DNA from 4 places in the Thioalkalivibrio sp. ALE16 genome. Region 2 is predicted to be linked to each of the others. Evidence: predicted binding sites of a transcription regulator. Region 2 holds the regulator's gene; each other region holds the start of a gene.
The links. Region 2 encodes FliA, which starts transcription of late flagellar genes. Its sites were predicted from a motif close to GCTAAAGTTNNNNNNNNNNCNGCCGATA; they were not measured.
Positions count from the first base shown of each region.

Region 1: a site for FliA is predicted at 4,038-4,065, ahead of F627_RS0104040 (methyl-accepting chemotaxis protein). Genes of this name have one in related genera too.
Region 3: a site for FliA is predicted at 1,018-1,045, ahead of F627_RS0103325 (methyl-accepting chemotaxis protein). Genes of this name have one in related genera too.
Region 4: a site for FliA is predicted at 1,095-1,122, ahead of F627_RS0105435 (flagellin). Genes of this name have one in related genera too.

Region 1 covers NZ_KB906356.1:125,390-132,904, reverse strand. Annotated here, with positions in the region: gene F627_RS0104050 (MFS transporter) at 1-1,016, shown strand, start outside; gene F627_RS0104045 (ATP-binding cassette domain-containing protein) at 2,083-4,002, shown strand; gene F627_RS0104040 (methyl-accepting chemotaxis protein) at 4,161-6,176, shown strand; gene F627_RS0104035 (GNAT family N-acetyltransferase) at 6,183-7,515, opposite strand, start outside.
Region 2 covers NZ_KB906358.1:148,640-156,154, reverse strand. Annotated here, with positions in the region: gene flhB (flagellar biosynthesis protein FlhB) at 1-296, shown strand, start outside; gene flhA (flagellar biosynthesis protein FlhA) at 296-2,398, shown strand; partial or broken gene flhF (flagellar biosynthesis protein FlhF) at 2,447-3,554, shown strand; gene F627_RS0106120 (MinD/ParA family protein) at 3,723-4,547, shown strand; gene F627_RS0106115 (RNA polymerase sigma factor FliA) at 4,544-5,311, shown strand; gene cheY (chemotaxis response regulator CheY) at 5,353-5,733, shown strand; gene F627_RS0106105 (protein phosphatase CheZ) at 5,829-6,593, shown strand; gene F627_RS0106100 (chemotaxis protein CheA) at 6,639-7,515, shown strand, end outside.
Region 3 covers NZ_KB906355.1:294,279-301,793, forward strand. Annotated here, with positions in the region: gene F627_RS0103320 (hypothetical protein) at 1-557, opposite strand, end outside; gene F627_RS0103325 (methyl-accepting chemotaxis protein) at 1,174-2,700, shown strand; gene fdxA (ferredoxin FdxA) at 2,771-3,094, opposite strand; gene mutS (DNA mismatch repair protein MutS) at 3,548-6,193, opposite strand; gene F627_RS0103340 (PilZ domain-containing protein) at 6,328-6,630, shown strand; gene F627_RS0103345 (CinA family protein) at 6,638-7,171, shown strand; gene recA (recombinase RecA) at 7,316-7,515, shown strand, end outside.
Region 4 covers NZ_KB906358.1:1,263-8,777, forward strand. Annotated here, with positions in the region: gene F627_RS0105425 (flagellin) at 1-468, shown strand, start outside; gene F627_RS17275 (flagellar protein FlaG) at 543-968, shown strand; gene F627_RS0105435 (flagellin) at 1,198-2,421, shown strand; gene F627_RS17280 (flagellar protein FlaG) at 2,496-2,921, shown strand; partial or broken gene F627_RS15565 (flagellin) at 3,147-4,357, shown strand; gene fliD (flagellar filament capping protein FliD) at 4,592-5,953, shown strand; gene fliS (flagellar export chaperone FliS) at 5,992-6,399, shown strand; gene F627_RS0105460 (flagellar protein FliT) at 6,451-6,840, shown strand; gene F627_RS0105465 (bifunctional (p)ppGpp synthetase/guanosine-3',5'-bis(diphosphate) 3'-pyrophosphohydrolase) at 6,940-7,515, opposite strand, start outside.

The DNA.
Region 1 (7,515 bases), on a different contig from region 2:
GCAAGGGCTTCTGGGTGCTGGGCAGTGTCCTGTCCGGCCTGGCCGTCGCCGGCATGGCTGTCGTCGCCCTGACCCTGGAGGGCGCCGCCGCCGGCTGGGCCATCCTCGGGCTCCTGATCGTCTTTGCCCTGTCGCGGGGGATCAACTCGGTGGCTTCCAAGGATGTGCTCGGCAAGACCATCGCCAAGCACCAGCGCGGAACCGTGATGGGCTATGCCGCCTCCCTCGCCGGCTTCTTCACCCTGGGCCTGGGTATCTACCTGACGCTGGCGAACCTCGAAGAGGCCGGCATCGGGGTCTTCGTCGCCCTGCTGGCCGCCTCGGCCGGGGCCTGGTGGGTGGCCGCCGCGACCTTTACCCGGCTGCGCGAGGACCCGGGCTCCACCGAGGGCGGCGGCAACGCGGTGACCGAGGCCATCCGCTCCATGCGCCTGCTGTGGACCGACCGCGCCTTTGGCCACTTCGTGCTGACCCGCGCCCTGCTGATGAGCACCGCGCTGGCCCTGCCCTTCTACGTCCTTCTCGCGGAGGACGCCACCGCCGGCGATCTCGGAACCCTGGGGCTGCTGATCCTGGCCAGCGGCCTGGCCTCGGCGGTCAGCGCCCCGGTCTGGGGGCGCCTGTCTGACCGCTCGGCGCGCTGGGTGCTGATACTGTCTGGCCTTCTGGCCGCCGGGCTTGGCATTGCGGTCGCGCTGGGCGTCTGGTTCGCGCCGGTGGATACCGACCACGCACTGGTCCCCGGCGGCTGGCTCTATGCGGCGTTGTTCTTCCTGCTCGGGGTCAGTCATGCCGGTGTGCGCCTGGGGCGCAAGACGTATCTGGTGGATATGGCCACGCAGGAGACCCGGGCCGCGTTCACCGCGGTCAGCAACACGGTCATTGGTGCCCTGCTGCTGGTCGGCGGGCTGTTCGGGCTGCTGGCGCAGCTGGCGGGCACCGAGGTGGCGATCTTCGTCCTCGCGCTGATGAGTCTGGCCGGCGCCGCCAGCGCCTGGCTCATGGGCGAGGCCTGACACGCGGCCCTCTCTTGCCCTCGCCCCCAGCGAGACAGGCTTTGCGCTCTCGGTTTTACGTGCCTCCGTCCGGCCGCCTGCCTCGTGGTGGCTGGTCCCGGTTCATCCTTCGGTGTTTACGGTGGCTTCGGTCCACGTACTGCCCGGCGCTGACTCGCCAGCGCGCCCCGAGTTACTTCTTTGCTCGTGCAAAGAAGTAACCAAGAAACACGCCCGACTGCCGCGACCCCGGCCCGCTGTGCGGGCCGGGGTTTCCCTCGCTCCGAGGCTTTTCGCGGGCGGCGCTGAACTCGCTACGCTGCGCTTCGCTCAGACATCCAGCGCCTCTGATCCCGCGAAAACCCTCTCCGCTCGGCGCGACGACAACGGGGGGCTCAAGGTCAAGACAACAGCCGTCCCGACGGTCGTGCCAGTGGAAGATGGCTAGGTCTTCGCACATCTTGGGCACGCTCGGCCTTTGGCCGTTGCGTGCCGCGCCCGCGGTGCGGGCGCCGGGGCTTTCGGGCGGCAGGACCGTTGTTGTGTCGTGGGGTCGGAATACCTTCTGTCCTGACCTTCCTCCCCCGTATGGAGCCCCTCGCGGAGGGCGTGATGGGCCGGCCCGTTTTCCATAAATTCGGGGCGCTGGATGTCTGAGCGAAGCCGAAGGCGTAGCGAGTTCAGCGCCGCCGGCCCAGCGCGGCCGGAGCGAGGTTCCCGGGCGAAATCCGGGTGCCCTTCTTTGGGTCCTTTCTTGGGCAAGCAAGAAAGCCAGTTGTTGATCAAAAACGGGCGCGGCGCGCTGGCGAGTCAGCGCTCGGCAGTATGTGGACCGGAGGCACGTAAACACCGGAAGCAAAACCAGGACCAGCCTCAACCCGTCAGACGACCGGCCGGCGGCACCGTAAACCCCAGAGGCCGAACCGGGACCAGCCACCAACAGGCAGGCGGCAGACCGAAGCCACAGTAAACATCACGCAATGAACGTGCGAAGCAACAACAGGACAGGCGGCTGGACGCCGCCACTCGCACGCCAAGGTGATAGTCTTGGCGCCCGCCACAACACTCGCTCGCGACCGGAACTCGAATGGCACTGCTTACCCTGCGCAACATCCACCTGGCCTACGGCATGGCCGCCCTGCTCGACGGCATCAACCTGAGCCTGGAACCCGGCGAGCGCGTCGCCGTCGCCGGGCGCAACGGAGAGGGCAAGTCCACCCTGCTCAAAGTGCTCAACGGCGAGGCACAGGCGGATTCGGGCGAGATCACCCGCCAGGACGGCCTCACCACCGCCTACCTGACCCAGGAGTTGCCCCCGGGCATTGAAGGGACGGTGTTCGATGTCGTGGCCGAGGGCCTGGGCGAGGCCGGGCGCCTGCTGGAGCGCTTCCACCACCTGAGCCAGGCCGCGGCCGGCGGCGACATGGATGCACTGGAGAAGATGGGGCCAGTGCAGTCGCAGCTCGACGCCATCGATGGCTGGAGCCTGCAGAACCGGGTGGAGACCACCATCTCCCGCCTGAGCCTGGACCCCGAGGCGGAGTTCGCCGCGCTGTCCGGCGGACTCAAGCGCCGGGTCTGGCTGGCACGCGAGCTGGTGCAGCGCCCGCAGCTGCTGCTGCTCGACGAACCGACCAACCATCTCGACGTGGCCGCGATCCGCTGGCTGGAAGAGTTCCTGCTCGAGAGCGGCCTGACCGTGGTCTTCATCAGCCATGACCGCCAGTTCATGGAGAGTGTAGCCACCCGCATCCTGGAGCTGGACCGCGGGCAGCTGTATGAACATCCGCCGTCGATCGAGGAATTCCGCGAGCGCCAGGCCGAACGCCTGGAGACCGAGGCCACCCAGCGCGCGGAGTTCGACCGCAAGCTGGCGCAGGAGGAGGCCTGGGTGCGCCAGGGCATCAAGGCACGGCGTACCCGCAACGAGGGGCGCGTGCGGGCACTGCAGGCCCTGCGCAAGAAGCGCGCCGAGCGTCGCGAACGCAGCGGCCAGGTCAAGATGAAGCTGAGCCCGGAACAGCGTTCGGGCCGGCTGGTGATCGAGGCGGAACACGCCGATTTCGGCTACGACAAACCCATCGTCAGGGACGTGAACCTGCTGCTGCAACGCGGCGATGCCCTGGGTATCGTCGGACCCAACGGCGCGGGCAAGACGACCCTGCTGCGCGGCCTGCTCGGACAGATGGAGCCGCTGGCCGGTCACGTGAAGCTGGGCACCCAGCTGGAGATCGCGTACTTCGACCAGGCGCGCGCGCATCTCGACGAGGACACCACGGTGCAGGACGCGGTCGGCGAGGGGCGCGACCGGGTGATGGTCAATGGCGAGAGCCGGCACATTTTGTCCTACCTGGAAGACTTCCTGTTCCCGCCATCACGTTCCCGCCAGCCGGTGTCGGCGCTGTCCGGGGGCGAGCGCAACCGCCTGCTTCTGGCCAAGCTGTTCCTGCGCCCGGCAAATCTGCTGGTGCTCGACGAACCCACCAACGACCTCGATGTGGAGACCCTGGAGCTGCTGGAACAGCTCCTGATCGAGTACACCGGGACGGTGATCGTGGTCAGCCACGACCGCTCGTTCCTGGACAATGTCGCGACCTCGACCCTGGTCCTGCCGGGCGACGGATCGGTGGAAGAGTTCGTGGGTGGCTGGTCCGACCTGCCCGAACGTGTCACGCGGCGGCTGCTGGAGGGCGAAACCGCGGCCGCCGCCCGACCCGGCGCCCCGGAGCCGCGGGCCGAGCCCGCTCCCGAACCATCGCCGCAGACATCGGAAAACGCTACGGCGACCCCGCGCAAGCTGTCCTACAAGGATGCGCGCGAACTGGAGGCCCTCCCGGCCCGGATCGAGGCCCTGGAGACCGAGCAACAGGAACTGACCACGGCGATGACCGATCCCGAGGCCCTGCGCGACGGTGAACGCATGCGCGACCTGCAGGCGCGGCTCGAGACCGTGGAGGCCGAGCTGGCCCACTGCTTCGAGCGCTGGGAGCAGCTGGAATCCGGTTGAGCGTCGGCGCGTCTACACTCGGGTTTCCGGCCACCCCTCAACTCTGCCGGGGGTCTGCCGTAACAGGGGTTGAATAGTCACCTTTCGGGTCCGCGCTCTCCGAGACCGCGGCCGGTTCGCGAAGCGCCCGGGACAGGGCGCGCTGAAGGAGTCATCGCATGCTGGACAAACTCTCCATCCGGGGGCTGCTGATTGCCGGGTTCGGCCTGGTCGTCGCCATCCTGATCATCAACTCCCTGCTGGCACTGCGCGCGATGAGCACGGGCAGTCAGGGGGTCGAGCAACTCACGCAGGCCGACTACCCGGCCGTCGCCCGGGTCAACGATGTCGAGCAGCTGCTGCAGGAGAGCGCGGCGTTTCTCGGCTTCTACCTGATGAGCGAGGAGCAGTCGCATCGCGATGCATGGCAAAACGCGATGCGCGAGCTCGATGCGGCCACGCGGGCCCTGAACGAGAATCCGGTCATCGCGGCCGACGAGGAACTCGCCGCCAGCGCGACCGAGGTACGCCGCCTGGTGGATCAGTTCACCAGCTTCGAGGATCGTCTGATCGAGGTGGCGGAGAACGCGGCGGAGAACATGCCGGCCCTGGGCATCGCCAACGCCCGGGCCAACCCGGCCAGCCGCGAGATGACCCAGCAGACCAACATGATGATCGACGCCGAGATGGCCCTGCCGCGCTTCCAGCGTTCCTGGGACCGTCTCGACACCCTGCATGAGCTGCGCATGTCGGTGGTCCAGGTCACCTCCAATCTGCGCGGGTTCATCGCCTTCCGCGATGACGCCTTCCGCGAGAACGTGCGTCTGTTCTCCACCCGCACCAACGACATCACCGCGCAGCTGATGGACCAGTTCGACGATCTCGACTTCGAACAGCAGATCGCGCTGGAAGACTTCCAGGGGGCCCTGGATACCCAGAACACCGCGCTGGACGACCTGATCGAGATCCACGGCAGCGAACAGGCCCTGCAGGATGCCTACCTGATTCGGACCGAGATCGGCCCGCTGCTGGTCGAGGCCCGCGATCATCTGCAAGGACTCAGCGAGCGCATCACTGCCCGCGCCGAACGCAGCGCCGCCGCCCTGACTGCCGACATGCGCGCCACCCAGACGACCCAGGGCATCCTGGCCCTGATCGGCGTGATCCTCGGGCTGGCCGGCGCGGTGTTCATCATCCTGGTCGTGCGGCGCGCGCTGGCCCACTCCACCGCGGCGCTCGAGGAGATCGCCGACGGCGATGGCGATCTGAGCCGCCGTCTGGACGAGAACGGGCTGATCGAGACCGCGCAACTGGGCCGCGCCTTCAACCGCTTCACCGACAAGATCGCCCAGGCCATCGGCCACGCACGCGGCAGCACCGAGACACTCAACCGCGCCACCGAGAACCTGAACCAGGAGGCCTACGAGGCCCGCGAGGCGGTCTCGCGCCAGCGCGACGAGACCGAGCGTGTCGCCACCGCGATCAACGAGCTGCAAAGCAGCGCCGAGGAGATCGCGCGCAACACCGACGCGACCTCCCAGGCCGGCCAGGAGGCCGGGGATGCAGTGAACAACGGCTCCGAGGTCATGGAGAAGAACATTGAGTCCATGGCCTCGCTGCTCGGCACCGTCGAGCAGGCCGCCGGGACCGTCTCCAAGCTGGGCGAGGACTCCAAGCAGATCGGAACCATCCTCGAGGTGATCCGCGGGGTCGCCGAGCAGACCAACCTGCTGGCCCTGAACGCGGCCATCGAGGCCGCCCGCGCCGGCGAACATGGCCGCGGCTTCGCGGTGGTCGCCGACGAGGTCCGCAAGCTGGCGACCCGCACGCAGGAATCCACCGACGAGATCGAGTCCATGATCTCGCGCCTGCAAACCGCCACCACCAGTGCCGTCAAGGCCATGGAACAGGGTCAGGAAGAGGCCGAGTCGACCATGGAGCATACCGCCGAGGTCAACGGCGCCCTGCAGCAGATCCGGCAGTCGGTCACCACCATCGTGGAGATGACCGAGCAGATCGCGGTCGCTTCGCGCCAGCAGAGCACGGTGGTCGAGGATATCAACCGCAACATCGTGCAGATCTCCGACGAGGCGGATCAGTCGGCCAACACCGCCGACCGGGTCAGCGCCGCCTCCGACGAACTCAAGCAGGTGGAAAAGGAGATCCAGCAGGCCCTGGCGCAGTTCCGGCTCTGACCCGGACTACGGGCTACGGGCCTCCAGCCAGGCCCGGGCGGCGCGGCGCAGCCTGCGGGTGACGCCGCGCCGCCCGGATACCCCGAGCTCGCGGGCCAGACGCGTCCAATCGACGGGCGCGGCCAGGGTCGCCGCCAGCAGGCGGCCTTCCGGATCGGCCGGCGGGGCCGCCTCCAGCTGCCGCAACAGGGCCGGCAACACCCATTCCAGCGGCCGCGCGCGGTACGCAAAGGCCCGAACCTCCGCGAGATCGGTGGCCGGGTCAGCCTCCGACAGCGGCCGGGCCGTTTCCTCCAGGGCCGCACTCACCATGGCGGCGGATGCGGGCAGGAAGCGTGGGTGCCAGACTGGCCAGTCGCGCCAGAAGGCGCGCTGGATTGGCTGCAGACCGGAGGCCGTGCGGGGCCGGAGGGCGCGCAGGACCACACCACTGACCTGACCACTGGCCGCGTCCGGCTGGGTCCCCACGCGCACCAGAACGTAGCCCTCCCGCTGCCAGAGCCGCAGCAATGCGGGCTGCAGCCCGAAACTCGCCCCCAGCAGCGCCACCCGTTCGGCAACGGCCCGATCCGCGACCGCCCGCAGCAGGCGGCCGCCCAGGCCCCGCCCCTGCCAGCGCGGGTGCACCGCGATGCGCTGGATGCGCCAGGTACGCTCCGCCGCCAGCTCGAAGCCCCCCAGAGCGGCCAGCGTGCAGGGCAGGAACTGCCCCTGGGGACGGCGCTCGCCCGCCCACACCGCCTCGGCCAGGGCCCGATCCAGGCCGGGTTCCTCCTGGATCAGTGCGACGCCGAACAGCGCCCCGTCCGTCACGCCCTCCATGCACAGCACGCGCACGCCGGGGTCCTCCAGCCAACGCAGCAGATCGGACGGACGGGTCCGGTAGTGCGCATCCGCCAGCAGGCCCGTCACGGCCTCCAGGGTCTGCGGCAACTCCGCCAGGGCCGCCCCGGTCGTCCAACGCAGACGGACGGCCTGGGTAGCCGGGGTCCGGCTTTCCGCCTCCAGCAGGAACAACCGGTTGAGCCAGTCTTCCAGCGGATCCCCCGGCGCCCAGCGCACCGGCGTCGCCATGGGCTGCACGCGCACCCGGAACCCCGCCGCCTCCAGGGTCGGCAGCGCGCGCAGCCGGAAGCCCTGGCCACTCCCCTCGAAGCCGCCGGTCGTGGTGGACAACACCAGGCGCCGGGCACGGCGGGCGAGGCGCAGCAGGCGCTCCACCGGCAGGTTCGCTGCCTCGTCGATGATCAGGGTATCCACGGGCTCGGGCGCTTCCAGCAGGACATCCGGTGCCCGATAGAGACGCTCCGGCGTGTCGACCCACCGACGGGCGCGCGCC
Region 2 (7,515 bases):
CGGCGCCCAAGGTAGTGGCCAAGGGCGCCGACGAGGTCGCGGCCTCGATCCGTGCGGTCGCCGACGAACACGCGATCGTCCGCGTCGAGGCGCCGCGCGTCGCCCGCGCGATCTATTTCACCACGGACCTGAACCAGGAGATCCCCAACGGCCTGTTCGTCGCCGTCGCACGCATCCTGGCCTATGTCTACCAGCTCAAGCGGGCCGACGCCGACGCGCAGATGCCGGATGACCTGCCAGTGCCGGAGGATTACCTCGATCCGGACAAGCAGCGCGGCAAGCGGAGGGATCGCTGATGGCCTTCTTCGACCGCCTCGGGAACGTCGGCAAGTGGGGACTCGGCGCGCCGATCCTGCTGATCGCCATGCTGTCGATGATGGTGCTGCCGCTCCCGCCGCTGGCGCTGGACGTGCTGTTCACCTTCAATATCGCGCTTTCGCTGGTGGTGATCATGGTTGCGGTGTATACGCCGCGGCCGCTGGAATTCGCCGTGTTCCCGACCGTGTTGCTGGTCGCGACGCTGCTGCGCCTGGCGCTGAACATCGCGTCTACGCGGGTGATCCTGCTGGAAGGCCATACCGGGACCGACGCGGCGGGCAAGGTGATCCAGGCCTTCGGCGACTTCGTGGTGGGCGGCAACTACACCGTCGGCCTGGTGGTGTTCGCCATCCTGATCATCATCAACTTCGTGGTGGTGACCAAGGGCGCGGGGCGAGTCTCCGAGGTCAGCGCCCGCTTCACCCTGGATTCCATGCCCGGCAAGCAGATGGCGATCGACGCCGACCTGAACGCCGGCATCCTGACCCAGGAAGAGGCGCGCAAGCGCCGCGAGGAGATCGCCAGCGAGGCGGACTTCTATGGCTCCATGGACGGGGCCTCCAAGTTTGTTCGCGGTGACGCGATCGCCGGCATCCTGATCCTGTTCGTGAACATCATCGGCGGCCTGACCATCGGGGCCGTCCAGCACGGCATGACGATCGGCGATGCCGCGACCAATTACGTGCTACTGACCATCGGCGATGGTCTGGTCGCGCAGATCCCGTCGCTGGTGCTGTCCTCCGCGACCGCGATCATCGTGACCCGCGTGACCAGCAGCCAGGACATGGGGCAGCAGGTCTTCGGCCAGATGTTCTCCAACCCGCGCGTGCTGTACGTGGCCGGGGGTGTGATCGCCGCACTGGGGATCGTGCCGGGCATGCCCAATGCCGTGTTCCTGGGCCTGGCCGCGCTTATCTTCGGCGGGGCATACCTGCTCAAGCGCCAGGCCCGCGAGGCCGAGGTGGAGGTGGAGCGCATCCCGCAGGAGGACGAGGGCGGGGCCCGGTCCGAGGATCGCGACCTGACCTGGGAAGACGTGCCGCCGGTGGATCTGGTGTCGCTGGAGGTGGGCTATCGCCTGATCCCGCTGGTGGATCGCACCCAGGACGGCCAGCTGATGGGCCGGATCAAGGGCGTGCGGCGCAAGCTCTCGCAGGAGCTGGGATTCCTGCTGCAGCCGGTGCATATCCGCGACAACCTCGAACTGAGCCCGAATGCCTACCGCATCAGCCTGCTGGGCGTGACCGTGGCCGAGGCCGAGGTCTTCCCCGAGCGCGAACTGGCGATCAATCCGGGCGAGGTGTTCGGGACGGTGCCGGGCACGCCGACCAAGGACCCGACGTTCAATCTGGATGCGCTTTGGATCGACCCGGCGGACCGCGACCAGGCCCAGGGTGCCGGCTATACCGTGGTCGACTGCGCCACGGTGATCGCGACCCATCTGTCACAGGTGTTCCGCGAGAACGCGCATCGCCTGATCGGCCACGAGGAGGCGCAGCACCTGCTCGACCAGCTGGCGCGCCATTCGCCGAAGCTGGTGGAAAACCTGGTGCCCAAGACGCTGTCCCTGTCCATCGTGCTGAAGGTGCTGCAGAACCTGCTGGCCGAGCAAGTCTCGATCCGCGACCTGCGCACGATCGCCGAAACCCTGGCAGACGAGGGGGTCAAGAGTCAGGATCCCGGCACTTTGACCGCGGCGGTGCGGGTGGCCCTGGCGCGCTCGATCGTGCAGGACCTGGTGGGGCCGGAGGACGAGCTGCCCCTGATCGCGCTGGATCCGTCGTTGGAACAGCTCTTGCATAAGTCCCTGCAGGGGAGCTCGGGCGGCACGGTTGGACTGGAGCCCGGGCTGGCGGAGCGGCTGCAGCGCTCGGTGGCCGATGCGGCCCGCCGCCAGGAGACGGCCGGACAGCCGGCGGTCCTGGTGGTGGCACCGGAGATCCGCTCCTGGATCGCCGGGTGGCTGCGCGGCGCGGTCCGCAGTCTGACCGTGCTGGCCTTCACCGAGATTCCGGACAATCGCCGGATCCGGGTGGTCGCCACCGTCGGCCAGGAAGAGTCGCAGAAGCAGTCCGCCTGAACGACACGATGAAGGGTTCCGCCGCGCGAGCGGCGCAGGAGAAAAAGCATGAACGTCAGACGATATCGGGCCCGGGACATGCGTGACGCGATGCGCCAGGTGCGCGAGCAGCAGGGCGAGGACGCGGTCATCCTGTCCAGTCGCCGGGTCGACGGCTGGCTGGAGGTGGTCGCGGCGCTGGAGGACGGCGCAGCGTCGGAGCCGGTAGCCGCGCAGGACGCGCCCGCGACGAGCCGCGAAGCGAGCACAACCGCCCGGCCGGCTCGCGAGCGCGGCGCCGGTCAGGCCGCAGCGTCGTGGCCGGCCGACCCGGAGCTGACCGCCATGCGGCAGGAGCTGCGCGACCTGCGCAGCCTGATGACGCGCCAGTATGCGGAGAGCGAAGAGGCGCGCTGGGCGGCCCGCCACCCGCTGGCGGCGGAATGCAAGGCGCGCCTGATCGACCGCGGGTTCAGCGAGGCCCTGGCGCGCAGCCTGGCCGGAAGCATTCTCGATGACAGCTCGCCGGAACAGGCCTGGGAACGCCTGCGGGCACGGTTGTCGGGCGCGATTGCCACCCACCGACCGGACATCCTGGACGAGGGCGGCCTGCTGGCACTCGTCGGGCCCACCGGCGTTGGCAAGACCACCACGCTGGCCCGCATCGCGCTGCGCCAGATCCGCCGCATGGGCCCGGATTCGGTTACGCTGGTCACCCTGGACAGCCAGCGCATCGGGGCCACGCGCCAGTTGCAGGCCTTCGCCCAGATGGCGGGGATCTCGGTGCGGGTGCTGCAGAACGCGCGAGAGTTGCGCGAACTGGCGCGCCGCGTGGAGGATGGGCACCTGATCCTGGTGGATACGGCGGGACTGGCCCCGCGGGCAGTGGAGGACGAATCCTTGTTCGCGCACCTGCCGCCGGACATCCGGGCCGAGAGCTGGCTGGTGGTGTCGGCGACGACCCAGGGGAGCGCATTGCGGCGGGTGCTGGAGGCATTTCGCAAGGCGGAGCCCTCGGCGCTGGTGCTGACCAAGCTGGACGAGGCCGAGGAGCTGGGCGAGGTCCTGTCCGTACTGCTCGATCAGCACCTGGGGCTGGGGTTCGTCAGTGATGGCCAGCGTATTGCCGAGGACTTTCACCGGGTCGATACCGGGTATCTGACCCGACTGGCCCTGGAGGATGCCGCCGATGAACCCGGGGCAGCGGCCAATGCCCGCGAGACCTGGGCGGCCGAGCGCCTGGCGGAGATGGAACCGCCGCGACGCGCGCGCGCCCAGGCACGTCCGGCACGGGCGGCGGAGCCCGCCACGCTGGAACTGATTCAACCGGTCGGGAAGGGGCGCTATGCCACGCACTAACAAGCCGTTGAAGGTCATCGCGGTTGCCTCGGGCAAGGGCGGGGTGGGCAAGACCAACGTATCGGTGAACCTGTCGGTGGGCCTGGCCCGGCTCGGGCGCGAGGTCATGCTGTTCGACGCCGATCTGGGCCTGGCCAACGTGGACCTGCTGCTGGGGATGCGTCCCGAGCGCACGCTGCACGACCTGGTGACCGGTGATGTGGACAGCCTGGAGGATGTGCTCGTCCAGGGGCCGGACGGGGTAAAGGTGGTGCCTTCGGCTTCGGGGATCGCGGCGATGGCCAACCTGACGCCGGCCGAGCATGCCGGTCTGATCCATGCCTTCAGCGCCTATCGCAAACCCCTGGATGTGCTGATCGTGGACACCGCGGCCGGCCTGCAGGAATCCGTGACGTCGTTCTGCCGCGCGGTCCAGGAGACCCTGGTGGTGGTCTGCGACGAGCCCGCCTCGATTACCGACGCCTATGCCCTGATCAAGGTCCTGCACCGCGATCATGGCCTGCGTCGCTTCCGCATGGTGACGAACATGGTCGACGGCCGCGAAGGCGCCGAGCGACTGATGCAGAAGCTCAATACCGTCTGCGGCAACTACCTGCCGGAGGTGGTGCTCGACCTGGCCGGCTATATTCCGATGGACGATCACCTGCGCAAGGCGGTGCAGAAACGCGCGCCAGTGGTACAGCAGTACCCCGGGAGCCCGGCGGGGAAGGCCTTTGCCGAACTGGCACGGACCGTGGACCGCTGGCCGGTGGGGGGCGGTGACCACGGTGGCGTCGGGTTTTTCGTGGAACGGATGCTGCAGAGCGCATGATGACGACGCGTAATCGACTTTCCGGCTATCAGGCGACCTCCGCGGCCAGCGGCGGACACGAACAGCTGATTGCCGATCACGTCGAGCTGGTCCACCGCATCGCCCATCACCTGATGGCGCGGCTCCCCGCCTCGGTGCAGGTGGATGATCTGATTCAGGCGGGCATGATCGGGCTGCTCGAGGCGGCGCGCCAGTTCGAGGGCGGCCAGGGCGCGACCTTTGCCACCTACGCCGGCATCCGCATCCGTGGCGCGATGATCGACGAGCTGCGCCGCAGTGACTGGACACCGCGTTCGGTGCACCGCAACAGTCGGCGTATTGCCGCGGCGATCCAGACCGTCGAGGCGCGCGAGGGGCGGGCGGCGCGTGGCAGCGAGGTCGCCGCCGAGCTGGACGTGCCGATCGACCGGTACTACGAGATGCTGCAGGATCACGCCGGGGCCCACCTGTTCGCTTTGGACGACCTCGGCGGGGGTGACGACGGGGCTGATCGCGTGATCGAAGGGCAGGAGGTGTCGCCGGCCCGCACCCTCGAGGCCGGTGAGTTCCGTCAGGAACTGGCCGAAGCCCTCGGCGACCTCCCCGAACGCGAGCGGCTGGTGCTGTCGCTCTACTACATCGAAGAGCTCAACCTGCGCGAGATCGGTGCCGTGCTGGGCGTGACCGAGTCGCGCGTCAGCCAGATCCGAAGTCAGGCCACCATTCGACTGCGTGCCCGCCTGGGTTCGTGGCTCGAAGACGGTACGGCTTTGCAGTTATTCTAAAACCCACCCTACGAATCCCGGAGTGACGTGTGGACAAGGGAATGAAGATTCTCATCGTGGACGACTTTTCCACGATGCGGCGCATTATCAAGAACCTGTTGCGTGATCTTGGCTTCAACAATACCCAGGAAGCCGACGACGGCAGCACCGCGCTGCCGATGCTGCAGAACGGGGATTTCGACTTTCTGATCACCGACTGGAACATGCCCAACATGCCGGGGATCGACTTGCTGAAGGCCGTGCGCGCCGACCCGAACCTCAAGTCCATGCCGGTGCTGATGGTGACGGCGGAGGCCAAGCGCGACCAGATCGTCGAGGCGGCCGAGGCGGGCGTGAACGGCTACGTGGTCAAGCCGTTCACCGCCGAGACGCTGAAGGAAAAGATCGACAAGATCTTCGAACGCATTGAAGCACAGGGATAATCATGCGCCTGTGACCGATATGCCCGGCGCCCGTGGCACCGACCGCCGCGGGCGTTGTCCGAAACCTTCCGCGCCGTACCCGCAAGAGGCTTCTCATGACTGAACAGGAACACCCACCACGCGACGATCAGCTGGAGCTTGCGCGGCAGCTGGTCAAGACGCTGGAGGCGGGCGACGACACGGGCGCCCGGGCGCTGGTGCAGGATCTGGCACGCCCCTATGACCGCGAACTCTTCGACGAGCTGGGCAAGCTGACCCGTGATCTTCACGAGGCCCTGCAAAGCTTCCGCGGCGATTCGCGTCTGGTCGAACTGACCCAGGCGGAGATCCCGGACGCAAAGGAACGCCTGAATTACGTGGTCACGATGACCGAACAGGCGGCCCACGACACCATGAATGCCATCGAGTCGAGCCTGCCGATCGCGGAGTCGTTCAGCCAGCAGGCGGCCGACCTGACGGCGAAGTGGACGCGCTTTCGCAACCGCCAGCTCTCGGTGGAGGAGTTCCGGGACTTTGCCCGCGAGCTCGACACGTTCTTCGCGCAGGCGGGGGAAGACACCGAGGAGCTGCGCCGGCTGCTCTCCGAGGTGCTGATGGCACAGAGCTATCAGGACATTACCGGCCAGGTGATTCGCCGCGTGATCCAGCTGGTGACCGACCTGGAAGAGAACCTGGTGTCCCTGATCCGGCTCTCCAGTGGGCGCATGGAGCAGGTCGAGGCGGCCGAGGCGTCGCTTGAACAACGCGAGGCGGACCGCAAGGGTCACGGTCCCAGCGTGCCCAAGACTCAAGATTCCGCCGCGGATGTCGTTCAAGGACAGGACGAGGTGGACGATCTGCTATCGAGCCTGGGCTTCTAGGCAGTTCCCCTCATGCGAATGGCGCCACGCGACCGGAGAGACTGAATGGCCATCGACCCCAATGACGAAATCCTTCAGGACTTCCTGATCGAGGCCGGGGAACTGCTGGAGGGGCTCAACGAGCAACTCATCGACCTGGAACAGAATCCGGATGACCGGGATCTGCTGAATGCGGTCTTTCGTAGCTTCCATACCATCAAGGGCGGAGCCGGCTTCCTGAGCCTGGACCCCCTGGTGACCGTGTGCCATCACGCGGAGGACGTCTTCAACCTGCTGCGTAACGGTGAGCGGCGGGCGGACAGTCACCTGATGGACACCATGCTGCGGGTGCTGGATACCCTGAACGTGATGTTCGGGGACCTGCGCTCCGGCGTGGATCCCACGCCCGCCGAGGCCGACCTGGTGGAAAACCTCCGGCGCATGGCGAACAACGAGGACGTGGCGGCGGAGCCCGCCGCGCCGCCGCCCCCGGAACCCGAGCCGGAGCCAGAGCCCGAACCGCAAGCGGATACGGATGCGGAACCGGCGGCGGATGGCGACGCGATGGTCGGCGCCGATGACGAGATCACCGACGACGAATTCGAGGCCCTGCTCGACAGCCTGCACGGCGATCAGCCGCCGAAGCCCGTGGAGACGGGCTCCACCGCGGGCGATGCGGCCGGAGAAGAACCGGCTGCGGAGGATGCGAGTGGCTCCGGCGACCTGATCACCGACGACGAATTCGAGAACCTGCTGGACGAGCTGCAGGCCAAGGGCGCCGGGCCGGCCGCTACCGGGGCAGTCCCCAGCCCCGCAGACGACGAACCTGCGGAAGCCCCGTCGGCGAAGCCCGAACCGGCCGAAACGGAGAAGGCCGCCGCGCCCGCCGATACCCCTGCAGGAGTCCAGGGCGGTGGCGGCGCGCGTGCCGGCGGCGGGGGTG
Region 3 (7,515 bases), on a different contig from region 2:
TCGGAGCTGTCGTTGCCCGAATCGGAGATGTTCAGGCTGTTATCCGAGTTGTCATTGCCCGAGTCGGCGATGTTCAGGCTGTTGTCCGAGTTGTCATTGCCCGAGTCGGCGATGTTCAGGCTGTTGTCCGAGTTGTCGTTGCCCGAGTCAGCGATGTTCAGGCTGTTGTCGGAACTGTCGTTGCCCGAGTCGGAGACCGTGGTGTTTCCGGAATCCGCCACATTGGTGCTGTTGTCCGAACTGTCGTTGCCGGAGTCGGCGATGTTCAGACTGTTGTCGGAGCTGTCGTTGCCCGAATCCGAGACCGTGGTGTTGCCGGAGTCGGCCACACTGGTGCTGTTGTCGGAACTGTCGGACAGATCGGAGTCATTGATCGCCACCGCCAGCGAGTTCTCGTTCGCGGATGCGCCGCCATTGTCGGCGGTCGAGGAGGCGGTAGCGGTTTGGTCGCCGACCTCGCCTTCCGCCGTGTTGGTCGGATTGGCCAGTGCCAGACCGGAACTCAGGCCGAAGGCAAGTGCGATCGTGGAAGCAATAAGCGTTTTTTTGAAGTCCATGATGAATCTCCTTGTGATAGCGGAACTGCATTTGTGGACGTCGTAATGACCCGGTGCCTGGCACTGGGCATTACGGTCCAATTTTCTGCAAGGCTTGGGCCAGATGGTCAGTTCTTTTTTATTTCAATGGCTTGGGATGCATTCACTGGCTACGCTCAGGGTCATCTGTACCGCTGATGGAACACCGGTTCACGTCGCTTGCGTTGACAAATTCCGTAAGCGACGGAAATACATGAGAAAAGCGGGTGAATCCGGACTGATCCGCCAGCGAGACATGGCCCCCGGATCTCCACGGGGAGGCTGGCTGGGTCTTGCACTTGTGCTCGGGCCGCGCGCTGTGCGGAGCCGATGCAGTGACTGCCGCGCTGACGCGCTACTCCGGTACGGCAGCTGCTGGCAAACCGCGCCGGGTCTTGCAGCGATGCCGCATGCCGGCAGGCGACTGCAGCGGGCCGTGCGCGCTCAAGTCTTCCGGCAGCGTGCCGTTATCGCAATATATGGAGGGCGTTATGTGCGTCCGGGCCCCGGGATCGGGAACCCGCGCCGGTGCCCGCCGCTCTATCCGTAATCTGGACCGAGGTGCATTCCGCGCTCGGCACTGCCTTGGGTTCACGACATGACGACCGACGCCTTCACCCTTGACCGTCTGCATCGCCAGGGCGATCGCATCATGGTCGCGGTCATGGGATTTCTCTTCATCCTGACACTGGGGCTTTCCGCCTGGCACGGCACCCTGACCGCCGCGCTCGCGTTCGGCCTGCCGGCGCTGGCCATCGCGGGGACGCTTTTGTGGGCATCACCCGGGAGCCTTCTTAACCGGCTGGTGAATGGCGGTTTCCTGATGGGCTTTGCGGCGCTGATGATCCATCAGGGGCAGGGCATGATCGAGATGCACTTCGCGATCTTCGTGCTGCTGGCCTTCCTGCTCTACTACCGCGACTGGCGTGTATTGGTACTTGCCGCGGCCGTGATCGCGGTCCATCACCTGTCGTTTCATTACCTGCAGGAGGCCGGGGTGGGGGTTTACGTCTTCCCGCCGCACGCGGGCCACGCACACGGGCTGGGGCTGGTGATGCTGCACGCGGCGTTCGTGGTGTTCCAGACCGGCTTGCTGGTGTACATGGCCCGGCTGCTGCATCGCGAGGGCCAAGAAGCCGAGGAACTGCATGCCATCACTGCTCAGCTCCAGGTCCGGGATGGTGTTGTGAACCTGAGCCTGGATGCGGCGCAGGGGCATAGCGCCATTGCCCGGCAACTGGGCGATTACCTCGGCGCGGTGCGGCGTGCGGTGCTGGAGACTCGTGCGACCGCCTCGGCCCTGGGGGAGATGTCGGCACGGTTGGGGACGACGGTCAACCGCAGCGAACAGGCGGCGCAAAGCCAACAGTCGAATACCGATCAGATCGCATCGGCGGTTACCGAGATGGAGGCCAGCGCGCGCGAGGTCTCGGGCCATGCCCGCGATGCCGCGGCGGCCACCGGCAGCGCGGATGAACAGGGGCGTAGTGTACGGGCGGAGCTGCAGGATACGGTTGCCAAGATCGAGTCCCTGGCGCAGCAGGTGGAGACGTCCGGCGCCGGGGTGCGCGATCTCGTGGCCCAGGCGGAGACGGTGGGCGGTGTGCTCGAGGTTATTCAATCAGTCGCCGAAAAGACCAACCTCCTGGCCCTGAACGCCGCTATCGAGGCGGCACGGGCCGGCGAGCAGGGCCGTGGCTTTGCGGTGGTAGCCGACGAGGTGCGTAGGCTGGCCTCGCAGACCGGTGAGTCCACCGAGGAGATTCGGGGTATCGTCGAACGCCTGCAGGAAGGCGCCAGGCGCGCGGAGGTGGCGAGCCGCGAGGCCGGCGAGCAGGCGGCGGCCGGGGTGGATCGGGTACGTGAGGCCACGCATGCCCTGCAGGCTATTGCCGACGCCGTGACCCATATCCGGCAGATGAACGACCAGATTGCCCTGGCCGCCGAGGAGCAGACCCGCGTGACGGGCGAAACCGCGGAGAATGTGGAGCACGTGTCGGAGGTCGCCCGAGCGGTGGCCGAGGATTCGGTCGCCAGCCGCGAGGTGGCGGACCAGCTCCAGCGTCTGAGCCAGGATCTGGGCGCGGGGATGGAGCGTTTCCGGATCGACGGCGAGCGCGCCTGAGCTCAGGCGGGCGTTTGCAAGCGGTTAAGACGGCCGCACGCGCGAGGGCCCGCAGCCGTCCGTTCCCGGATTAGCGTTCCAGGTACTGCAACTTGTTCTCGACGCCGTCCCATTCCTCGGCGTCTTCCGGCGGGTCCTTGCGCGCGGTGATCACCGGCCAGGTGCGCGAGAGCTCGGCATTCAGCTCGATGAAATGCATCTGGTCCTCTGGTACGTCGTCCTCTGGCAGTATGGCTTCGGCCGGACATTCCGGTTCGCACAGGGTGCAGTCGATGCACTCGTCCGGATCGATGGCCAGGAAGTTCGGGCCTTCGTGGAAGCAGTCGACGGGGCAGACCTCGACGCAGTCGGTGTACTTGCACTTGATGCAGTTATCGATAACGACGAACGTCATGGTGTTTCTCCCTTTTTGTTCAGTCTTGTGACCGGTCGTTTCCGCTGACCGCCCTGGCCGAGCGTGAACCGGCCGTGGCACCGACAGCCGGCAGGATTTCGCCGCATTGTAACGCCTCCCCCGCGGCTGTCGGGAATCCCGGGCGAACCCTGGCCACATTCGGGGGCTTCGCGCCAGCGGCGGACCGATTGCCGCGGCCCTTCCGGGACCTCGCAATGACAGGGAAACCATCTCGTCACCGCAAGGAGTGGTCACTCCTCAACCCCTCATCGCAGGGCGCAACCCTCCCCTTAATCCATCATTGCCAGGAGCGGCCATCCCCTTCTCCGTCATCGCGAGGAGCGAAGCGACGTGGCGATCTCTCGGTGGACCCCCGGCGCGGGGTCCCTCGGTGAATTCCGATGGTTCCGAAAGTGGTTGCCACGGCCCCTTCAGGACCGCACAACGAGCGCGTCAATCCGGGTTGCGCAGCGCGTCCTTCATGCGGTAGAGCGCGTCCAGGGCCTCGCGCGGGGACATCTCGTCCGGGTCCAGGGTGTCGAACAGGGCCTTCAGGGCGCGTTCTTCCGGGGCCGGCGCGGGGCGCGCCTCGGGCTCCGGCTCGGCGGCCGCTGGCCCGGGCGGCGCGGTGAACAGGCCGAGCTGGGGCGAGTCGGCGGCCGCGGCGCGGTCCTCCAGCTCGCGCAGGTGGGTGCGGGCGAGTTTCAGCACGTCGGCCGGTACCCCGGCCAGTTGCGCGACCTGCAACCCGTAGCTCTGGTTGGCCGGCCCCTCGCGGACCTGGTGCAGGAACACGATGCTGTGTTCGTGCTCCATGGCGTCGGTGTGCACGTTGGCCACGGCCGCTTCGCGTTCGGCCAGTGCGGTCAGCTCGAAGTAATGCGTGGCGAACAGGGTCAGCGCGCGGTTGTGGCGCGCCAGGCGTTCGGCGCAGGCCAGCGCGAGCGCCAGCCCGTCGAAGGTGCTGGTGCCGCGCCCGATCTCGTCCATCAGCACCAGGCTTTCGGGACCGGCGTTGTGCAGGATATTCGCGGCTTCGGTCATCTCCACCATGAAGGTGGAGCGCCCGGAGGTCAGGTCGTCGGAGGCCCCGATGCGGGTGAAGATGCGGTCCACCGGCCCGATCTGCGCCCGCGCGGCCGGCACGAAGCTGCCCATGCAGGCCAGCAGCACGATCAGGGCCGTCTGGCGCATGTAGGTGGACTTGCCGCCCATGTTGGGCCCGGTGATCACCAGCAGGCGGCGCTCTTCGGGGTCCAGTTCGGTGTCGTTGGCGACAAACGGCGCGTCCAGACCGGCCTCCACCACCGGGTGGCGCCCCTGCTCGATGCGGATGCCGGGATTCTCCACCAGTTCCGGGCAGTGCCAGTCCAGGCGCTGGGCGCGCTCGGCCAGGCAGGCGAGGGCGTCCAGTTCGGCGAGCGCGTCGGCGATGGCGCGCAGGCGCGGGGCGCGGCCCTGAAGCTCGGTGATCAGGCCGTCGAACAGGGCGCGCTCGCGGGCCATCGCCTGCTCGCGGGCGGAGAGGATCTCGTCCTCGAAGCGCTTGAGTTCCTCGGTGGTGTAGCGCTCGGCGTTCTTCAGGGTCTGGCGGCGCATGAAGCGTCCGGGCAGCTCCGCCGAGCGCGTGCGCGAGACCTCGATGTAGTAACCGTGCACGCGGTTGTAGGCGACCTTCAGGGTGGGGATGCCGGTGGCCTCGCGCTCGCGTGCCTCGATCTCGCGCAGGAACGAGTCGGCGTCGTGCTCCAGTGCGCGCAGGCGGTCCAGCTCGGCATCGAAGCCCGGTCGGATCATGCCGCCGTCGGTGACGCGCAGCGGGGGCTCCTCGACCAGCGCGGCGGCCAGAGTGGTGCTCAGGTCGGCCTCCGGGGCCAGGGCCTGATGCAGGGCCTGCAGGGCGTCGCTGTTCCCGGCCACGGGCGTCAGGGCCTGGTGCAGCGGCGGCAGGCGTTCGAGGCTCGCGAGCAGGGCGGTCAGGTCGCGTGGGCGCGCGCTGCCGAGGACGATGCGCGACAGGATGCGTTCGACATCCGCACTACCGGCCAGGGCCTCGCGCAGGGGCGTGGTGGCGCCGGCCTCCAGCAGCGCGGTGATGGCGGTCTGGCGCTCGCGGATAATGGCGCGGTCGCGCAGCGGCTGGTGCAGCCACTGCAGCAGCCGGCGCGAACCCATCGCCGAGCGGGTGGTGTCCAGCAGGGCCAGCAGCGATCCCTGGCGTTCGCCGCCGAGCGTCCGGGTCAGTTCCAGGTTGCGGCGGGTGGCCGGGTCGAGCACCAGCATCTGGCTGCGCAGTTCGTGCGCCAGACCGGTGATGTGGGCGAGATCGCCGCGATAGCGGTTCTGCACGTAGGCGAGCAGGGCGCCGGCGGCGGCGATGCCGAGGTCGAGGCCGTCGCAGCCGAAGCCGGAGAGGTCGCGGGTGCCGAAGTGTGTGGTGAGCACGCGCCGCGCGGAGACGCCGTCGAAGTGCCAGTCCGCGTGGCGTTGTGGCGCGAATCCGTCGATCCCGGGGATCGGCGCGGCCTGATCGGGGATCAGGCATTCCACCGGGTCCAGACGCGCCAGCTCGGCGGCCAGTTCGGTCGCGTCGCGCACCTCCAGCAGGCGGAACTGGCCGCTGGCGAACTCCAGACTGGCGATCCCGTAGCCCTCCTTGCGGCCCTTGATTGCGGCCGAGCCGGCGGGGCAGACGGCGACCAGCCGGTTGATGCTGCGGGCCTCCAGCAGGGCCTCTTCGGTAACCGTGCCGGGGGTGACGATGCGCACCACCTCGCGTTTGACCGGGCCCTTCTGCGCGCCTACCGCGCCGGTCTGCTCGCAGATGGCCACGCTCTCGCCCAGCTTCAGCAGGCGCGAGAGATAGCTCTCCAGGGTGTGCACCGGGATCCCGGCCATGGGGATCGGCTGCCCGGCGGACTCGCCGCGCCGGGTCAGGGTGATGTCGAGCAGCGAGGCCGCGCGCTCGGCATCGTCGTAGAACAGCTCGTAGAAATCGCCCATGCGATAGAGCAGCAGCGTGTCCGGGTACTCGGCCTTGATGCCGAGGTACTGCTGCATCATCGGGGTATGGGCGGAAAGGGGTTCGGCGGTGCTCATCGGTTCGGCTGCGCTCGATCCGGGCAAACGCGCAGTATACGGATGCAGCGCGCCACATGGCAGGTGGGTCTGGCCTGGCATGTTGTGCCACACTCGAGGCCGTGCGGCGGACGCCACGTCAGGGAGGGGCGAACATGATCGGGGAAGAGGATCGGCGCAATCACCGGCGGATGCAGGTGCAGGGCGAGGCGCGCATGACCTGGTGCTCCAGCGGCGAGTCGGTCGCGGTGCGGCTGGAGGACCTGTCGGCGACGGGCTGTGCGTTCGTGGTCCAGCGCGAGACCGACCCGGGGGTCGATGTCAGCGTGGTGGTGCCAAGTCCCGATGGCCGCCTGGCGGGGTTGGAACGCCACGGCCGCGTGGTGCGCTGCGACGCCGTCGATCCAGCCGATGGCGGCGGCTGGCGGGTTGCGGTCGCCTTCGATACGGAGGGATGATCGCGCCATGACCGCCGCATCCAGCAGCACGATCCTGACTTCGGGGGAAACCGACGCCCCCGGCCTCTCCGCGCTGGTGTACGACCTGGGCGAGCGCCTGATGGCACGGGGCGAGCGTCTATGCACCGTGGAATCCTGCACCGGTGGCGGCATCGCCCAGGCGATGACCGATGTTCCGGGCAGCTCGCAATGGTTCGAATGCGGCTGGGTGGCGTACTCCAACGCGGCCAAGACGGCGATGGTCGGGGTCCCGGCCGAATTGATCGCGGAACACGGCGCGGTCAGCGAGGCCGTGGCCCGCGCGATGGTCGAGGGCGCACTGGCCCGCTGCGATGCGGATCATGCGCTCTCGGTCACCGGGATCGCCGGGCCCGGTGGCGGGACCGCGGACAAGCCGGTCGGTACGGTCTGCTTCGGCTGGCAGACGCGCGGCCAGGAGGTGCGCGTCGCGACCCGCCATTTCCCCGGCGAACGCCACGCCGTTCGTCTGCAGTCAATGCTCCACGCCCTGAGCGAACTGCTCGCCCACGAGGCGGCCTGACGCCGCTCGGGGCGGGTTTCGTGCCCGGCATTGATCCGCGCAGGATCCCGGGTTGGGTCGTTCCCCGCCCTGTGGGATACTGCGGCCCCGTATCCGGCCCGCAACGGGTCGGAAACCATCGCTGCAAGTATCGGGAGGCAAACCGTGGACGAGAATCGCAAGAAGGCCCTGACCGCCGCACTGGGGCAGATCGAACGCCAATTCGGCAAGGGCGCGGTGATGCGCATGGGCGATCAGCAGGCGGTGGATGTGCCGGCCATCTCCACGGGCTCCCTGGCGCTGGATATCGCGCTCGGGATTGGCGGCGTGCCGCGCGGGCGCGTGGTCGAGATCTATGGCCCGGA
Region 4 (7,515 bases), 150 kb from region 2:
TCGCTCCGCGTAAACAATGATGGCGAGACGACCATCGCGATTACTTCCGCCTTTGGGACCGAAGGCCTGGAGGTTGACGGGGGCGTAGTTTCTACGGACGCCGACGCTCCGCAGGACAACGTGGATCTAATTGGTACTTCCACGGCTGATGACGTCAACCTGAATGAGATTGACGTGATCACGCGTGAATCGGCTACGCAGGCGATTGGTGCGCTGGATGGTGCGCTGACCCAGGTGAACAGCCTGCGGGCAGAACTGGGTGCGGTGCAGGTTCGATTCGAGTCGACGATCGACAATTTGGGTGTGAGTTCGGAGAACCTGTCGGACGCTCGTTCGCGGATCCGTGATGCGGACTTCGCGGCCGAGACGGCTGAGCTGACCCGCGCCCAGGTGCTGCAGCAGGCGGGTACCTCGGTGCTGTCGCAGGCCAACGCGGTTCCGCAGAACGTGCTGGCCCTGCTGCAGTAAGCTCGATCACTCGGGCTTCTGGTTGAGGGGGGATGGCGAGAGCGCCGTCCTCCCCTTCTGAAGAGGACAGCGATATGAGTGATGGAATCGGCAATTTCACATCACCGCTCGTTGCAGTGAACCCGCGCGGGGGCGAGGGGGCCAAGGTCCCGGGTCTCGGTGCGGGTCTTGTTCGTGGCGAGGTGCGGCCGGAGGCCGTGGCTCGAGCGGACAATCGTTCGGAATCAACGGCTCCAGGTTCCGCCGGCCCGGCGATCGAGGCCATGGATATGGACGAGGTCAATCAGGTGGTGGAGTCGATCAATTCCTACCTTCAATCCACCAAGCGGGCGCTGGAGTTCAGCGTGGACGACAGCAGTGGCCGCACGGTGATCACGGTGATGGACGGAGAACGCGAAGAGGTGATCCGGCAGATCCCGCCGGAGGCCGTGCTGGCCCTGGTGGAACAGTTGCAGAGCGAGCAGGAGCTCGGTGGTACGGGGCTGGCGGACAAGGCCTGAGCCTCACAACCGGGCTTGTGCCCCAGGAACTTAGAGGCAATTTGAGAGGGTCGACCCCATGGGTCGGCCTTTTTTTGTGGTCTCGAGAAAGAACCGCAACGGATTTGAAAAAAATTCCGGTTTGGGGCTAAAGGATGGTGTCTGGGTGTCGTTAACTTTGTTGAAGGCGGGCTGAGTCCGTCGGCTGAACCGCCCGAGGTGGCGAGTACGACTCTACAGGAGAGCGACCATGTCTCAAGTGATTAATACCAACGTTCTTTCCCTGAACGCGCAGCGCAATCTGGGGAACTCCCAGGGTGCGCTGGCCCAGAGTCTGGAGCGTTTGTCCTCGGGCCTACGCATTAACAGCGCCAAGGACGACGCGGCCGGTCTGGCTATTTCCGAGCGTTTCAGCACCCAGATCCGCGGTCTGAACCAGGCCGTGCGCAACTCCAACGACGGCATTTCTTTTGCGCAGACGGCGGAGGGCGCGCTGGGTACTGTGGGCGACGCGTTGCAGCGTGCGCGCGAGCTGGCGGTGCAGGCCGCGAACGATTCGAACTCCGCTTCCGACCGTCAGGCACTGAATGATGAGGTTCAGCAGTTGATGTCGGAGGTGTCGCGCATTGCGAATAGTACCGAGTTCAATGGCGGTCGCGTCCTGGATGGCAGTGTTGAAGACCTGTTCTTCCAGGTGGGGGCCAACCAGGGCCAGACCATTGCGGTCAGTGGCGTGGACTCGCGGACCTCGGAGCTGGGCGTGACCGAGGTAGTTGGGGCCAACGGGCTGAGTCAAGAGGAAATCGGTGAGATTGATACGGATACGGCTTTTTCTGATATCCAGATATCAGGAGATGCATTCGCTGACATCACTGTTGACTTGTCAGGTGCCGAAACTCTGGAGGATGTGGTCCGCCTCGTGAATTCCGAGATCACCGATGTTGTGGCTGGTGGGGACGCCAATGCGTTGGAGGTGGCGAATGCCAACCTACGGGCGGCGCTTCGCGTGGACAACGAGGGCAACACAACCTTGGCCATTACCTCGCAGCTGGGAACTGAAGGTTTAGAGGTAAGTGGGGGCCAGATTACGCTCGAGGACTCAAGTACGGTTGATCTCTTCTCCGAGACAGCAGGCACAGGTGCTGTCACCTCGGAGGACGTCAACCTGAATGGTATTGATGTGATCACGCGTGAATCGGCTACGCAGGCGATTGGTGCGCTGGATGGTGCGCTGACCCAGGTGAACAGCCTGCGGGCAGAACTGGGTGCGGTGCAGGTTCGATTCGAGTCGACGATCGACAATTTGGGTGTGAGTTCGGAGAACCTGTCGGACGCTCGTTCGCGGATCCGTGATGCGGACTTCGCGGCCGAGACGGCTGAGCTGACCCGCGCCCAGGTGCTGCAGCAGGCGGGTACCTCGGTGCTGTCGCAGGCCAACGCGGTTCCGCAGAACGTGCTGGCCCTGCTGCAGTAAGCTCGATCACTCGAGCTTCTGGTTGAGGGAGGATGGCGAGGGCGTCATCCTCCCCTTCTGAAGAGGACAGCGATATGAGTGATGGAATTGGCAATATCACATCACCGCTGGTGGCAGTGAACCCGCGCGGGGGCGAAGGGGCCAAGGCCCCGGGGCCTGGCGTGGGTCTTGTTCGTGGCGAGGTGCGGCCGGAGGCCGTTGCGCGTACGGGCAGTAGTACGGAATCGACGGCTCCAGCTTCCACGGGCCCGGCGATCGAGGCCATGGACATGGACGAGGTCAATCAGGTGGTGGAGTCGATCAATTCCTACCTGCAATCCACCAAGCGGGCGCTGGAGTTCAGTGTGGATGATGCCAGTGGCCGCACGGTGATCACGGTGATGGATGGAGAACGCGAAGAGGTGATCCGGCAGATCCCGCCGGAGGCCGTGCTGGCCCTGGTGGAGCGATTCCAGAGTGATCAGGAGCTGGGCGGTACAGGCCTGGAGGATCAGGCCTGATGCCTTTCGGGACGCGCCGCACCGGTCCGCATGATGGTGCCCAGAAGGGCCGGTCCCGGGTTCGGGGTCGGCCCTTTTTGATTGTGGTGACGGGGGGTTGCCGGACGCACGGCAAGAAACTGCCGGCCGGGTCTAAAGATGCCGGGTCTCCGGCAGATAAAGGTGCATAGAGAGGGCTAATTGGGCCTTCGTTGCCCCAGTTTCGGGGCTTACAGGGAGGGGGTAATGTCCCAGGTTATCAACACCAACGTTTTGTCCCTGAACGCGCAGCGCAATCTGGGGAATTCTCAGGGCGCACTGGCGCAGAGTCTGGAGCGTCTGTCCTCGGGCCTGCGGATCAACAGCGCCAAGAATGACGCGGCCGGTCTGGCCATTTCCGAGCGTTTCAGCACCCAGATTCGCGGTCTGAACCAGGCGGTGCGTAATTCCAATGACGGATTTCGTTCGCGCAGACGGCCGAGGGTGCGCTGAGTACCGTGGGCGATGCGCTGCAGCGTGCACGAGAGTTGGCGGTGCAGGCGGCGAACGATTCCAACTCGGCTTCCGACCGTCAGGCGCTGAACGACGAGGTTCAGCAGCTGATGGCCGAGGTCTCGCGGATCGCCAACAGCACCGAGTTCAACGGTGGCCGTGTGCTGGACGGCAGTGTGGAGGACCTGTTCTTCCAGGTGGGCGCGAACCAGGGCCAGACCATTGCGGTCAGCGGCGTGGACTCGCGGACCTCCCAGCTCGGTACAACCGAGGCGATCTCCGCCGCGCGATTCAGCCAGGAGCAGATCGAAGATGGGTTGACGTTCTCGGGTCCCTTTGACATCACCCTATATGAAGATGGCGTAGCTACGGGCGATGAGGTGACCACAACCTTTTCCGGGGTGACCTCGCTGGAGGAGCTGGTGCGTGGGATCAACAGCGCGATCCAGGATTCGGCGGCCGATAACAGCACCATCGCCGACGCCGGGCTGAGCGCAGCCCTGCGGGTGGCCAACGACGGCAATACCGCGATCGTGATCAACGGGGCCTTTGATGCGGAATTCATCGCGGATGATTGGATTACCGTACGGGATTCGGACGGTGCAACAGTGACCTTCCCCCTCTTTGCTGGCGGGACATCCATGACACAGGTGAACCTGAACGACATCGACGTAATCACTCGCGAGAGCGCGACCCAGGCGCTCGGTGCGCTGGACGGGGCGCTGAGCCAGGTGAGCAGCCTGCGCGCGGAGCTGGGGGCGGTGCAGGTGCGCTTCGAGTCCACGATCGACAACCTGGGTGTGAGTGCCGAGAACCTGTCGGACGCGCGTTCGCGGATCCGCGATGCGGACTTCGCGGTTGAGACGGCGGAGCTGACCCGCGCCCAGGTGCTGCAGCAGGCGGGTACCTCAGTGCTGTCGCAGGCCAATGCGGTGCCGCAGAACGTGCTGGCCCTTTTGCAGTAAGCGGGTCCGCGTCGGCCTTCGAATGAAGCCCGGCCGATTCCCGGGGATCACTTGCGCCGGTCGTGAGTGCCCGCCCGGTCCCGACAGGCCGCATCCCCCGAGGTGCGGCCTTTTTTTGTGTTGCGGCTGCGCAGATTTTTCGCAGTGGGGGATCAAGATTTGCGCTAGGCTGTCGTTATAGAGGTTGTACGTGCACAGAGGCGGTCGAGACGTCGACCTGCGAGGAGCAATACGATGGCAATCAGTGCGATGGGTGTTGGGTCCGGGCTGGATCTGAACCAGATTGTAGGCGACCTGCTGAACGCCGAACGCGTTCCGAAGGAGCAGCGGTTCAACCAGCGCGAGGAGCGCATCGAGGCACAGATTTCGGCCTTCGGGAACCTGCGCAACGGGATCGAACAGCTCCAGGGTTCGCTGCTGTCTCTGTCCGGATTTGAACTGAATCAGACGGCCTCGATCTCCGACGACAGCGTGGCGAACGTGAGTGCCGACGGCACCGCGGCCAATGGCGCGTTCTCACTGCAGGTGAACCAGCTGGCGCAGGCGCAGGCCCTCGCCACTGCCGCAGGGGATTTTGCGGACGGTGATGCCGAAGTCGGGGCCGGGCAGTTGCAGTTGCAGCTGGGGGATCGCAGCCCGGTGACGATCAATGTCGAAGAAGGCGAAACGCTGCGCGATGTACGCGATGCCATTAACGAGGCCGGTGCGGGCGTGCGTGCGTCTATCGTGAACGATGGTAACGGTGCGCGGCTGGTGCTGAATTCCACCGAGACGGGCGCGGACAACACCATCTCGCTGACCGCGACCGAGGACCCGGCCGGCAGCGGTCTGGCGCGACTGGATGGCAGCAACCTGGTCGAGACGCGTGCCGCGCAGAATGCCGAGGCGGTAATCGACGGCGTGACCGTGACCAGCGCCACCAACACCCTGGACGACGCCATTGAAGGCATCACGATCGAGTTGCAGGGCACCTCCACGGCCCCGGCTACAGTCTCGGTGCGGGAAGACCAGAGCGCGCTGCGCGAGGCCCTGCAGGGCTTTGTCGAGCAGTACAACACGCTGGTCGGACAAACCCGAGAACTGACGTCCTACAACGTGGAGGACGACGAGCCGTCGGTGCTGACGGGTGACAGTACCGTGCGCGGTGTGCGCAGCCGCTTGAGTGAGGCCCTGTTGCAGCAGGCCGGAGTGCCGGATTCGGGGGTGCAGACGCTGGCCGAACTGGGGATTGTCTCGAATCGCGACGGGACGCTGAATTTCGACACCAGTCGCTTTAATCAAGCAATGGATAACAACGACTTCGATAGTATTGCCCAGGTCGTGCGTGAAGTCGGTGGACGCATGGAAGAGGTTACCCGGACCTTCGTTGCACCGGACGGCTTGATCGGGAACCGTACCGACGGGTTGCGTAACGACCTGGAACGTATCGAACAGCAGAGAGAGCGGCTGGATGTCCGCCTCGAGCGCATGGAGAGCCGCCTCATCGCACAGTTCTCGCGCATGGATACCGCCGTAGCGCAGATGCAGAGTACGGGCGACTTTCTGACCAACCAGCTGGCGAATATGCCGCTGGCCCAGAACAATTCTCGTCGATAGTCGCGCCGCTGGGGCGAACGGATAACGGAGAGCAACGCATGTACGGACCGGGCATGAATCGAGCGGTGAACCAGTACCGGCAGTCGGGCGCGCTGGCCGAGGCGCAGGTAGCGGACCCGTACCGGCTGATCCAGATGCTTTTCGAGGGCGCACTGGAGCGGATCGCCGTGGCCAAGGGTGCGATGCAGCAGGGTAACGTGGGCCTGAAGGGCGAGAAGATCGGCAAGGCGATCGATATCGTCGAGTCGCTGCGGGCCGTGCTGGACCACAAGCACAATGCCGAACTGGCCGGGAACCTGGATGCCCTGTACGAATACATGAGCCGTCGTCTGCTGGAGGCGAACGCCCAGAATGACCCCGCGGCTCTGGACGAGGTGGCCAAGCTGCTGCGCGAGATCAAGGCGGGCTGGGACGAGATCCCGGCTGACCAGCGCCGGGCAGGCTAGCGGAAGGCCTTGCATGGCTCTTTGCGCGGTTTTTGAGTCCGGCCTTTACCCATGAGCGGTCCCGCCACTTCGAACAGTGGGGCCGGTTCGGAAGCCACGCTCGAAGATGCCGTCGAGGCGATCCGCGCCCACATGGCGCGCGCGGTGGCTGAAGAGGACTGGGAAGAGCTCCAGGAGCTGGATCGGCAGGCGCGCAGCCTGGTTGAACGGGCCTTCGGCCCGGAGCCGGTGCCGCTTCGCGATGACTCCGGGGCGGCATTGCGTGCCGCGCTCGAGGAGCTTGGCCGCTTCTATGAAAGCTCGGTACAGGAGCTGGCCCAGCGCCGCACCGAGGTCGCGCAGCAGATCCGCGAACTGAAATCCGGTCGCAAGGGCACCAACGCCTACGAGACCACCCGCCGATATTCCATGCGCACCGGTCGGGGGCATCCCGAGGGTTAGGGCAGAAGCCTGTTCCGTATCTCCTGTAGGAGCCGAGCCCTCTCGGCGATGCGGCACTGGACAGGCCCGGATCGCCCAGAGGGCTGGGCTCCTACATGTCTACGTGGAGGCCGCGGGTGGGAGGCGGCGGACGGTCTGGATGCTGTTGAGGGCCTGGAGGCGGTCGAAGAGGTTGCTGAGCTCGCCGAGGTCGCTGTATTCCGCCTCCAGTTCCATGCGGACGCTGCGGTCTTCGCGGTTGGTCTGGGTGTTCACGCGCAGGAGGTTGATGCCGCATTCGGAGAAGGCGTTGCCGACCTCGCCAAGCAGGCCGGGGCGGTCATGGGCGTCCACCTCCAGGGTGATGGCCTCGCGTTCCGGTTCTTCGCCCCAGGAGACCGGGATCAGGCGGCCGCGCTTTTCCTCCGGCATGCGCAGGATGTTCACGCAGTCGCTGCGGTGGACGGAGACGCCGGCACCGCGGGTGATGAAGCCGATGACGGGGTCTCCGGGCTGCGGGTTGCAGCAGCGCGCCCGGGTGGTCAGCAGGCCGCCGACGCCGCGGATCTTGATGTCGTCCTCTTTTGCCTCGCCGTCATGGCGCCGCGGGCGCTGGGGCGCGGGCGGCGCGACGGGCTTTTCCCGACCCCGCGTCTCGCGCATCTGCTGGGAGATGCGCCCGGCGATCTGGGCCGT